2 regions of the Cyanobium sp. T1G-Tous genome follow, and region 1 is predicted to be linked to the other one. Evidence: predicted binding sites of a transcription regulator. Region 1 holds the regulator's gene; the other holds the start of a gene.
The links. Region 1 encodes NtcA, which controls nitrogen genes in cyanobacteria. Its sites were predicted from a motif close to GTANCNNNNGNTAC; they were not measured.
Positions count from the first base shown of each region.

Region 2: the regulator NtcA is predicted to act here: its motif matches at 2,813-2,826, upstream of queF (preQ(1) synthase).

Region 1 is NZ_JAGQBD010000028.1:24,014-29,851, reverse strand. Features, by position in the region: gene KBY75_RS13545 (TatA/E family twin arginine-targeting protein translocase) at 1-94, shown strand, start outside; gene pth (aminoacyl-tRNA hydrolase) at 78-707, shown strand; gene KBY75_RS13535 (DUF3146 family protein) at 712-969, shown strand; gene KBY75_RS13530 (resolvase) at 976-1,440, opposite strand; gene KBY75_RS13525 (DUF3084 domain-containing protein) at 1,437-2,654, opposite strand; gene ntcA (global nitrogen regulator NtcA) at 2,689-3,429, opposite strand; gene KBY75_RS13515 (cob(I)yrinic acid a,c-diamide adenosyltransferase) at 3,672-4,310, shown strand; gene dcd (dCTP deaminase) at 4,310-4,903, shown strand; gene thyX (FAD-dependent thymidylate synthase) at 4,971-5,696, opposite strand; gene KBY75_RS13500 (thioredoxin domain-containing protein) at 5,705-5,838, opposite strand, start outside.
Region 2 is NZ_JAGQBD010000003.1:67,864-73,701, reverse strand. Features, by position in the region: gene purB (adenylosuccinate lyase) at 1-1,038, opposite strand, end outside; gene KBY75_RS03145 (hypothetical protein) at 1,106-1,318, opposite strand; gene KBY75_RS03140 (TlyA family RNA methyltransferase) at 1,432-2,358, shown strand; gene KBY75_RS03135 (P-II family nitrogen regulator) at 2,381-2,719, opposite strand; gene queF (preQ(1) synthase) at 2,906-3,331, shown strand; gene KBY75_RS03125 (cytochrome c biogenesis protein ResB) at 3,328-4,629, opposite strand; gene KBY75_RS03120 (cytochrome c biogenesis protein CcdA) at 4,626-5,363, opposite strand; gene KBY75_RS03115 (FtsW/RodA/SpoVE family cell cycle protein) at 5,373-5,838, opposite strand, start outside.

The DNA.
Region 1 (5,838 bases):
TGCAGTTTCCGCAACCGAGCTCGTTTCAGCTGATGCCTCCGGGGCTGATGCTCCAGAGCTGATTGAGCAGCCTCTCGATGGTCCCGCGGCCTGAGTTGTCGTTGCAGTTGGTGGTGGGCCTGGGTAACCCGGGAGCCAAGTACGCAGGTACTCGCCACAACGTGGGCTTTATGGCCCTAGAGCGTCTAGCCGATTGCGCTGGTGGCGTCTCTTTTCGGCAGCAGCCAAAGCTTCAGGGCTTGGTGGCTGAGGTGGGTTCGGGGCCTGCCCGGCTGAGGCTGTTGATGCCCCAGACCTATATGAACGAAAGTGGGCGCTCGATCCGCGCAGCCCTTGACTGGTTTGGTTTCGAGCCCGCCCAGTTGCTGGTGGTGGTTGACGACATGGACCTGCCCCTCGGCAAGTTGAGGCTGCGGGCTACGGGCAGTGCCGGCGGGCATAACGGCTTGCGCAGCACCATCAGCCATCTAGGTACCCAGGACTTTCCGCGGCTGCGTATTGGTATTGGCGCCCCCGCCCAAGATCCCGGCGAGCGCCGCGCCCGCACCGTTGGTCACGTGCTCGGACGCTTCACGCCTGCCGAGCAGCCCCTGCTCGAGGAGGTGCTGCGCGAGGTGGAGGCAGGTATTGGCCTGATCCAGCGCCTCGGCCTGGAGCGGGCTGGTAACCGACTCAACGGTTTTCAGCCCCAGGGCAAGGCAGCCTGAGCCGATGGCACGTCTTCCCTCCACCACTGCCCAGTTGCGGGTGCTGCATCAGAGCTTCAGCCAGCGGCTGCTGGAGGGGGAGGTGAGTGCGGGCGGTTACCAATGGAGTTTCCGCTGGGCCTTTGACCGCGGTGAACTCAGCGTCGAGCCTTCTTTGGGCAGGGCTCTGATCCAGGACGCCCTGCTGCGTTATCTGCTCAAGGTCGACTACCAGCTCGAGCCTGGCGGTGACTACGTCTTCACGGTTCGGGCCCGTTTTTAAACCGATTTAGCCTCCGGCGACCGGCAGCGGCCATTGCCTCAGCACCTCCTGGTTGCTGCGCTGCAGGGTCATCCCGCAATAGCGCTCAATCAGCAGCTGGGCCACCACATCGTCGATATCTCGGGGGGGCAAGCGCAACCCCGCCGGCAGCAGTCGCATGCAGCCCCTAGGAGGCCACAGCTGCCAGTAGCGCTCGCGGGCCGCCAGGGTGCTGCCGCTCTCATCCACCACCGCTAGCGCCAGCGGCTGCTGGCCAAGCCGGCTGCGCCAGTCTTGGCTACCGGTGCCATTGCCGAGCACAACCTGGCCAAGCCCCACTTGCTGCCAGCTTTTGAGCAGGGCGAGGCAGGCTTGCGGGGGCAGGATGGCGGCCTGCCGGATCTGGCGAGCGGCAGGATCCGCCAGCACTAGTCCGCATTTGCTGCGCCCGGGATCGAGGCCTGCCACCAGGCCCGCCACAGCGCCCGTCATGGGCGGCGAGGGCCCGGCCCCGATTGGGCGGGAGAGGGGGCCGCCAACCAGCGCAATTCCACCGCAATTGGGTCGGCGGTGCTGGCGCTGTTGATGGCGAGGGCTTCTAGTTGGGCAACCTGGCCAGGCTGGCGCTCGCTCAGCTCCCGGGCCAGCTGTTTGAAGCTGGCCGCATCGAACTGCAGCCCTTCCACCAACGTGCCCTGGCGCTGGGCTCGGGCATAGGCAGCGGCCAGCAGCAGGTTGAGTCGCCGCGAAACCGGCTCCAGGGCTGTGAGGTCGCCCTCGATCGTGGTGCTGGCCAGCACTTCACCTGCCTTAACTACTGGGCGGTTGGGGCGTAGGTCTGGGAAGGCAAGCACCTGGCGCTCGCCCCTCAGCACGTTGGCGGCCGAGAGAATGCTCACCACCCAGCTGCCAGGCTTGGCGAGCAGGCCCTCCAGCTTGCTGATGTCGTTCTTGGGTACCAGCAGGATCTGGCGATCGGCTGGCTGGCCGGGTAGCACCCGCCTGAAGGCGTTGAGATTGGCCTGCTGCAGCAAGGCGGTGATCACCTCCGTGGCCTGCTCGGGGCGCTCAAGGGTCACCTTGGCGCTGGCCAGGGTCTGTCCGCTGCTTAGCACCACGTCGCCGCGGCGCAGGGCAATCAGGTTGCCCTCCAGGTCCTTAAGTTCTTTGGCACCGGCGCTGATCCGGCGGCGCACCTGGGCCAGTTCCGCTTCGGTGCGGCGGATTTCCGCATCCCGCCCCTTCACCTCCTCGCTGAGACGGCTGCGCTCCAGCTCAAGCTGGTTGCGCTGGGCTAAAAGTGGCGCCAGCTCCTGGCGCAATTTGCTGGCCCGGGCTTGGGCCTGCTCAAAGCGCGTCTGGGCCTCCCGTTTGCCCTGTTCAGCCCGAGCCACCTCCAGGCGGCTGCTGGCTAGTTGGCTGTTGCTGCGGCTCAGTTGGCTGCGGCTGGTTTGCAGCCGTTGCTCCAGTCGATCGAGTTCAAACAGGCCCGTGCGCAGCCGCTCGCTCACCAACAGCATCAGGCCTAGGGAGATGGCACTGATCAGGCTGCCGGTGAGCACCGTGATCAACACGGCGGTGCGGCGGGGCCGCATCCCCAACAAGCTCAAGCGCGCCTTGCCCACCAGGCTGCCGAGTCGGTCGCCCAGGGTGGAGAGCACTCCCCCCAGGGCGAGCAGAGCGAGGATCAGCAGCCAGCCCGTCACATACGTCCGCGAAGGGCCCCAGTATCCCTGGCGTTCAGCTGAAGCGCTTGGCTAGGGCGATTGGATCAAACACAGTGATCTTTTTGCGGTCGATCTGAACCAGCCCGTCGTTGCGCAGGTCGCCCAGCAGGCGAGTGATTGTGACCCGGGTGGAGCCAATCGCTTCGGCAATCGCCTGGTGGGAGAGGCGCAGATCAATCGTGATCCCTTCCGAGCTGGGAACGCCGAAATCGCGGCACAGCACCAGCAGAAAGCTCACCAGCCGCGAGCTCATGTCGCGGTGGGTGAGGGTTTCGATCATCGTTTCGGTCTGCAGGATCCGCGAAGACAGGCCTTGCAGCAGCAGCAAGCCCACGCTGGCGTCCTGCTCGATCGCCCGGCGCACCGAGGTGGCTGGTGCGGTCACCATCTCGACCCTGGTGAAGGCCACAGCGTGATAAAAGCGGTCGGAGCGCTGGCCGGTAAGCAGCGACAGCACACCAAACAGGCTGTTTTCACGCAACAGGGCCACGGTGATCTCCTCGCCGGATTCATATACCCGCGACAGCCGGACCGCTCCGCGCCGCAGCAGATAGACCCGCTCGGCTGGATCGCCGGGAAAAAAGATCGTCTTGCCCCGTTCGATCGTCTCGACACTGCTGCCGGCCAGGCCCCGGATCACTTCCAGCAGGGTGGGGTTGCCCTGGCCGGCGCTGCCCATGCCTGCCACCACGCCAGGGGCACCCGTCGATGGGGTGTTGGCGGTACGGCTAAATCCGTGGGTAGCGCCAACCATCAAGGTCTGGGCAAGTGCCGGGACCCTAAGGATCACCCGGGGGGTGGCTTGTAGCAATACACACGGTTTGAGATGACACCGCCGGTGCCCCCGGGGCACCAGTACGTATGTTTCCGCTAGGGATGGTGTCGTTTGCTTGTGGAGCGGCCCGATCCCGCTACATTCAGCTCCGCGGGACCATGGGCTGCTCGCGCCGCTCCAGGTCTGTTTTTCGATTTTCCAGGTTCTTATTCAGGTTGTTCATGACCGCGAGCTTGCCCGTCTCAGGCCTCACCTCCTCCTCTGGAGCTGGTTTTCCGGCGGTCCAGCACCAATCTCAGCGCTCTGGCCATCGCCCTTTGGCTGTGGCGGCTGCCACCTCCGCGCCTGCTGCTGCGCCGGCATTGCGGCTCGTGGCCCAGTCGGAGGGCTTGCTGCAAATCCATACGGCGCCTTTCCGCGGCAGTTTCGGTGCCGTGCTCAGCCAGGCCCTGCGTAGTGCCGGCTTGGGCAGCCGGGTGCTGGTTACTCAGTTTCTTAAGGGCGGCGTAGATCAGGGTCTCGGCAGCAGCGTCTGGCTGTGTGGGCGACTGCAATGGCTGCGGCCCGGCGTGCCTGCCTGTCTGTCAGAGCCAGCTGCCCATCAGGAGCTCGAGTTGTTGGAGGCGGTGCGCCAGGTGTGGGCCTTCAGCCGCGAGCAGCTGCTCAGTGGTGCGGTGGATCTGATGGTGCTCGACGAGCTGGGCTTGGCTGTGGAGTTGGGCTACATCGATCAGGCTGAAGTGCTGGCAACCTTGGAGCGCCGACCGGCCCATTTAGATGTCATTTTGACAGGGCCAGCCATGACTCCTGAGTTGATGGCCATGGCTGATCAGGTCACCCAGTTGCGCCGAGGTCTCTGATGCTGAAGAACGACCGCTGGATCAACGAGCAGGCTGCGGCAGGCATGTTGCAGCCGTTTCAGTCGAGCCTGGTGCGCCACCTCGATCCCGAGGCGGCGGGCTCGCCGGTGCTCAGCTACGGCTGCTCTTCCTATGGCTACGACTTGCGGTTGTCGGCTAAGGAATTTTTGATCTTTCGGCATGTGCCCGGCACCGTGATGAACCCCAAGCGGTTCAACCCGGCAAACCTCGAACCGGCTCCCCTGCGCGATGACGAGGATGGGTCCTATTTCATCTTGCCAGCCCATTCCTATGGTTTGGGAGTAGCACTGGAGAAGATGAAGGTGCCATCAAATATCACGGTGATCTGCCTGGGTAAGAGCACATACGCCCGGCTAGGCATCATTGTTAATACGACCCCAGCGGAAGCCGGCTGGGAGGGTCACCTCACCCTGGAGTTCAGTAATTCTTCGGGGGCCGACTGCCGCATTTATGCAAATGAGGGAATTTGTCAGTTGCTCTTTTTTGAGGGCGATCCCTGCGAGACCACCTATCAAGATCGGGCTGGTAAATATCAGCACCAGCCCGAACGCGTCACTTTGGCAAGAATCTAATTTCCCGCAAAAGGCCCTATGGGGCGAGCCTGGGCGTCGCACCGAGAGGTGCGCCAAATGGTTCGCCCTATGGGGCGAGCCTGGCTCTATGCAAGCGGCTCTTTTCATACCATTCAGCAAATTGGGGTGTCCAAGCCTGCAGGTGGGGCCACATCAATTCACAAAGTTCGCGAATTTCGAGCTGGGCGTCGAGCTTGGCCCGCAGGTCAAGGAAGTGCAGAAATGCCCGCAAGGTGAAGCTCACCACGAAGTGCTGGCGGTAGTCGAAGGGCAGGATGCCGCGGGCGTGCTCCTCGGCGAAGCCAGCCGCCAAAAGGTCGCGGTAGCGAGCCGCTGCAGCGCTGCAGAGCTCTAGATCTATGCAGCGCTGCTCTTCGGTATAGGCGTATTTTTTGCCCTGCCGGTCGCTATAGCTACCTACGGGCCGTAGATAGAACACCTCCTCCAGTTCCAGTTCACCATTGGCGGCCTTGCAGATGCGATCGCCGGTGTAGCGCATCGATTGCACGTCAAAGCTCACCCCCACCCGGTGGGTACGCGCCTGCTGCATCACCGAGTGGGGAAACCAGCCAACGTTGAGCACGATCTGGGCGTGTTCTAAGGGGCCGTAGTGACCGCGCTCGCCGGCGAGAAGTCGTTTGATGCAGACCTCCCCTGCCTTGCTCTCCTCTGGCCAGCTGCTGGGATCTGCCGCCACAAAGCCCTCGCTGTAGTCCTGATGCATTCCCGCATAAACGCACTGCTGTGGGTTGGGCGTGGCGGCGATCAGGGCAACGCGGAAACGGGAATCCATGGCAGGCGTCAACCGTGGCTGCGGGGTCCGGCCATCGTGGCAGTACCTGGCTCCGCTGCCGCAACTTCGCCAGCGGCTTGGCTCAGGTTGCTGACGGCACCCACTCCGGCCAGGGGTGGCAGGGGTTCGCCGGCGATCAGGG
Region 2 (5,838 bases), on a different contig from region 1:
ATTCATGTTGCGGGCCATGTTTTCTGGGTAGACCCCTAAGCCCTTCACTACCTCGGTCATCTCCCGCAGCATGAAGTGCAGGGTGGTGGAGCAGTCGGGCAGCATCATCCGCTCTACAGAGCTGTGACTGATGTCGCGCTCGTGCCAGAGGGCGCAGTTTTCAAGGGCCGCCACCACATAGCTGCGCAGCACCCGCGCCAGGCCGCTGATCCGCTCGCTGCGGATCGGGTTGCGCTTGTGGGGCATGGCCGAGCTGCCCTTCTGCCCCTTGGCGAAGTTCTCTTCCACCTCGAGCACGTCGGTGCGCTGCAGGTTGCGGATCTCGGTGGAGAAGCGCTCCAGCGCCGCGCCCACCAGGGCCAGGGTCTGCACGTATTCGGCGTGGCGATCGCGGGCGATCACCTGGGTGCTGGCCGTATCTGGCACCAGGCCGAGCTTGGCGCAGGCGATCGCCTCCACCTGGGGGTCGGTGTTGGCGTAGGTGCCCATGGCGCCGCTGATCTGGCCCACGCTCACCACCCGCTCGAGCCGCTCGAGGCGCTCGCGGTTGCGTTCCACTTCCGCCAGCCAGCCGGCCACCTTGAAGCCGAAGCTGATCGGTTCGCCATGGATGGCATGGCTGCGGCCGATCATCACCGTGCCCTTGTGCTCGCGGGCTAGCGCCCTGAGGGCATCGGCGAGTGCGTCGAGCTCGGCGCGCAACAGGGCCACCGATGCTTTCATCTGCAGGGCCAGGCCTGTATCGAGCACATCTGAGCTGGTCATGCCCACGTGGATGTAGCGGCCCGCATCGCCCACGTGCTCGTTCACATTGGTGAGGAAGGCGATCACGTCGTGGCGCACTTCGGCCTCGATCTCGAGGATGCGCTCTACCGAAAATCTGGCCTCCGCCTTAATCGTTGCGACCGCCTCAGCAGGCACTCGCCCCAACTCACAGTTGGCCTCGGTGGCAGCGATCTCCACGTCGAGCCAGCTCTGAAACTTGGCCTCTTCACTCCAGAGGTTGCCCATCTCGGGCAAGGTATAACGCTCGATCAAGGCCGCGCCTGGCTCACTGCCAGACCAATGTATGGGTGCGCCCCTGCCGCCCCTTACTCAGCGCTCTTTAGGCAGCTGCCGTCAGGCGCTGGTGCTCCACCTCCCACTGCACCAGGCTGCCCCAGGCCTGCTGCCGCACCCAGCATCGCCCCCCGCGGCACTGGATCAGCTGGAAGGGGGGCAGGTCGGAGGGTTGATTGCGCAGTTTGACGAAGCTGCCGGGATAGAGCAGTTCCAGCACATTGGCTGCAGCATTCGCGCTCCGGATTGAGGTGGCCATCGGTGCCGGATCAACTTCTCGGCGCCATCCTCTGCCGGGTTTTGGTGCGGAGGCGGAGATGCTTGGAATCTGTTCCGGTTGCGTTGTGGTTTGATCACAAAAGGTGGAGCGCCATGGCTCGCAAGCAACGACTGGATTTGGAGCTCGTGGCCCGCGGACTGGCGGCTAGCCGTCAGCAGGCCCAGCTGTTGATTAGGGCCGGCCGGGTGCGCCAAGGCGACAAGGTGCTCGATAAACCAGGCACCGAGGTGCTTCCGGAGGCGGAGTTGCTGGTGCAGCAGCTTCCTCGCTACGTATCAAGGGGTGGCGAAAAGCTAGTGAGGGCACTAGAGGCCTTCCCAGTAGCCGTGCAGGGTCGCGTTTGCCTTGACGGCGGCATCTCCACTGGCGGCTTCAGCGATTGTCTGCTTCAGCACGGGGCCTGCCGGATTTACGGGATTGATGTGGGCTATGGCCAGACGGCCTGGAGCCTGCGCACTGATCCGCGGGTAGTGCTCAAGGAGCGCACCAACCTGCGTCACCTCACCCCGGCCGAGCTCTACGGGCCCGAGGACCCCTGGCCAACCCTGGCTGTGGCCGATGTGTCGTTCATTTCCCTCGCCCAGGTGCTGCCGGCCCTGCTGGGGTTGCTCCTGCCCGAGGCGCCGCTGGATCTGCTGTTGCTGGTTAAACCTCAATTTGAGGTGGGCAAGGGCCGGGTGGGCAAGGGCGGGGTGGTGCGTGATCCGGTTGCCCACTGCGATGCGATTGCGGGGGTGATGGCGGCGGCCGGGGCGTTGGGGCTTGAGGCCTGCGGCCTGGTGGCCTCACCGATCACCGGGCCTGCCGGCAACCATGAGTATCTGCTCTGGCTGCGGCGCTCTGATCGCGATGGGCAGGACGGACTGGGTGATGTTGCCGGAGATGTTGCAGTGGATGTTTTCGAGCCTGTTGAACAGCTTGTTGAACCAGCCCAAAGCGACCCGAAATTCCGCCCTAGGGCAATCAGCCCAGAGCAAATAAAAACCCTGGTCGCCAGCACGCTGACTCCCAGGGCATAAAAAGCAAAAGGAGCGTTGGCGCTCAGATGGCGCCGCTGTCCCGATCACCGGTGCGGATTCGAATCACCGAATCAATTGTGCTCACGAAGATCTTGCCGTCGCCGATTTCGCCGGTGCGGGCCGCGTCTTGAACGGCGCTCACCACGGTGTCGACCTTGTCGTCATCGACAACGATCTCAAGTTTGAGTTTCTGGAGGAATTCGACGGTGAATTCAGAGCCGCGATAGCGCTCCACCTGGCCCTTTTGACGGCCAAAACCCCGCACTTCGCTCACGGTCATGCCCACGATCCCCGCATTGACCAGGGCGACCTTGACGTCCTCGAGCTTGAAGGGACGAATGATGGCCTCAATTTTTTTCATAGGAACAGCTCGGGCTGGGTAGGAAGTCTCTCAGGAAATCCCTGCCGATGGTAGGGAATAAAGCCATTAGGCCCGAGCTTTGCGGGGGTCGTCGTAGCGATTGCTACCGGCTCGGGCAGCCGTTGGCTGCGGCCACTTTCCTTAAGATCGCCTAGTGGCACTGGCCCTTTCCCTTTCCTTGCTCCGATGTCTTCCAGCCCAGTTTCTGCCAGCGCGTCCTCCCTCACCCAGACGCCCATGTATGGCGAGCGCGCCATCGCTGAAGCGGAGCTGATCTGTTTTGACAATCCCAGGCCTGGCCGTGCCTACGAGATTTCGATCGAGCTGCCGGAGTTCACCTGTAAGTGCCCGTTTTCCGGTTACCCCGATTTTGCGGTGTTGCGTTTGATCTACCAGCCCGGCCCCCGGGTGGTGGAACTCAAGGCGATCAAGCTCTACGTGAACAGCTACCGCGACCGCTCCATTTCCCATGAAGAGGTGACCAATCGCATCTTGGATGATCTGGTTGCCGCCACCGATCCCCAGTGGATGCAGTTGGAGGCTGATTTTCACCCCCGCGGCAACGTTCACACCGTGGTGCGCGTCAGCCACGGCACGCGGCTGGCTTGTTAGAGCAGCTGGGCGAGCATCTGGGGCAGCTCGGCAGCGAAGCCGGTGAGATTGCGGTTGCAGAGTCCGGCAACATGCAGCTGACCCGCCTGGCCGGCTGGCTGCTCGGCAATGGCCCAAAGCTGACGCGTAGCAAGCAAGCTGAGCCCGCCGCCGGCCAGGGCGATCGCAAATCCTGCGTACACCAAAGGCACGCCAGGATCACGCTTCAGCAGGATGCCACTGGCGGGTAGAACGCTTTCGACCCGTATCGGCAGCCCCTTTACCTCCACAGCTGCGCCGCCTGGGGCTAGGCGAGCTAGGGAGATTCCGTCGGCGCCGTAGATCTCAATTGGTCCTTGTTCGCTGCCCAGGCTGAGTAGCACCGGCTCGCTGCCATCGGGACGGGTGGGCAGGACGATGCCCCAAATCTGTTCGCCTAGCTGAGGAAAGCTCTGCAGCGGCAGCTCCAGCAGGGGGCTTTTGCCGAGTTGCAGGCTGATGGTGGCCAGGGCCCAGTCGGCTTGATAGAGGGTGACCCCCTGGAAGCGCAGCGGATGGTTGACGCTGATCTCGGCCTGCTTCAGCAGGCTGCCGCCGCTGCCATCGCCCTCGAGGATGCGCAGCTGGGAGGTGAATTGCTCAGGTCGCCCGGCGGGATCGCGCTGGATTGAAAAGCCGTCGAGGGCAAGGGTGAGTTGGCTGCTGCCCCGGCTGTCCATCAGCTCCAGGCTGCGGCCGGGGGCCAGGTATTGCTCAGCCCGTTGCCCACCAAGTGCTCCCCAGGCCGCTCCGAGCATCAGCACCACCATGCCGGCGTGCACCAGCAGGGGCCCGACCCGGCCCAGCAGCCCCTTGCGAGCGGCTAGGCGATCGTCATGGCGCTGAATTTGCCAGCCCTGGAGTTGCAGCAGTCCGGCCAGCTGATCGAGGCTCTCCTTGGGGGTGTCGGTGCTGAGGGTTTCAGCCACGCTCAGCTTGCTGAGCTGGCGGGGTGAGCTGTAGTCGATCCAGCGCAGGGCGGCCTGCAGGGCGGGCCACTGGCGGCGCCAGCTGCAGAGCAGCAGGGCTAGGGCCAGCCAGGCCAGCAGCCCCAGGAACCAGCCGCTGGAATACACATGGTCGAGCTGCAGGGCCAGCACCCCATCAGCGTTCAGCAGTCCAAGCCAGGGCTGGGGGTCGTAGAGCCGGTGGTAGAGCTCGGCGGGTTCCCGCTGGGGGATGGCCGTGCCGACGCCACTGGTGATGGCAATCACCAAAAGCAGCACGATCGCCACCCGCAGATCGGAGATCCAGCCCACAACTCGCAGCAAGGCTTTCATCGCCAGTTGGCCACAAGGGTGAGGGCGCCGGTTGTCACCAGCACCACGCCGCTGATCGGGGGAACCCATTGGCCCAGCCGCCTCAGGCTCAGCAAGCCCGGCAGGCTGGCGGCCGCCGTGCCGGCCAGCAGCAGGGGCACCACCTGACCCGCTCCGAAGCTGGTGAGCAGCAACATGCCTACCAGGGGTTTGCCGTTTTGGGCCATCCAGGCCAGCAGCACAGCCAGCACAGGGGTGGTGCATGGGGTTGCGGCTAATCCAAAAGCTAGGCCTGCGGCTATGGGAGCCAGGGGTGCCGGCACCCGGCGACGCCAGATTTCAGGATCGGGTCCGGCGGGCAGGGGCAGCTTCAGCAGGCCCAGCAGGTTTAGGCCCATCAGCAGGGCAAGCACAGCCACCACCGTGGGAATCAGCCCGGGGATTTGGCCATAGATCCGGCCCAGTAGGCCGCTAACCAGGCCCAGCAGCACTAGGGAGGCCACGATGCCGGCCGCAAAGCTGAGGCTGCGCTGCCAGGGAGCCTGGCTGGGCTTAACGCCGGGCGTGCCGCCAAAGCCAGCCAGATAGGCAAGGGTGACCGGCAAAAGCGATAGGGAGCAGGGCCCCAGGCTCGTGAGCAGGCCGCCAGCAAAGACAACCCCAACGGTGGTGGGGGTGGGGCTGGCCAGGGAGTGCTGCAGCAGCGCCTCGCTGCTGCGGGCCCAATCGGCCAGTTGGGGCCCAAAACTAATCATGGAATCAGCCTATCGGGCAGCTGCGGTGCGCCGGCGCCTGGGGGTAGGGGCAAGACCGCCTGCCTCCAGCGAGCACCGGATCAATAGGCCGCAAACAAGCAGGCTGGCCATCAAGGAGTTGCCGCCATAGCTGATCAGTGGCAATGGCAGGCCGGTGGTGGGCATGGCACCGCTGGCTACGGCGATATTGAGGATGGATTGGCCCACCAGCAAGGTGGTGCAGCCGATGGCGATCAGGCGCTGCTGGTTGCTGCGGCAGCTGAGGGCAACCCTCAGCCCAACAAAGCCAAACAGCAGCAAAAACAGCAGTAGCACCACCGAGCCCACGAAGCCAAATTCCTCAGCAAACACTGCAAAAATAAAATCGGTGCTCTGGATCGGCAGGTATTGCAGCTTCTGGGTGGAAAGGCCAAACCCCTCGCCTAGGAAGCCTCCTGAGCCGATCGCCATCAAGCTCTGCACCAGTTGGTAGCCG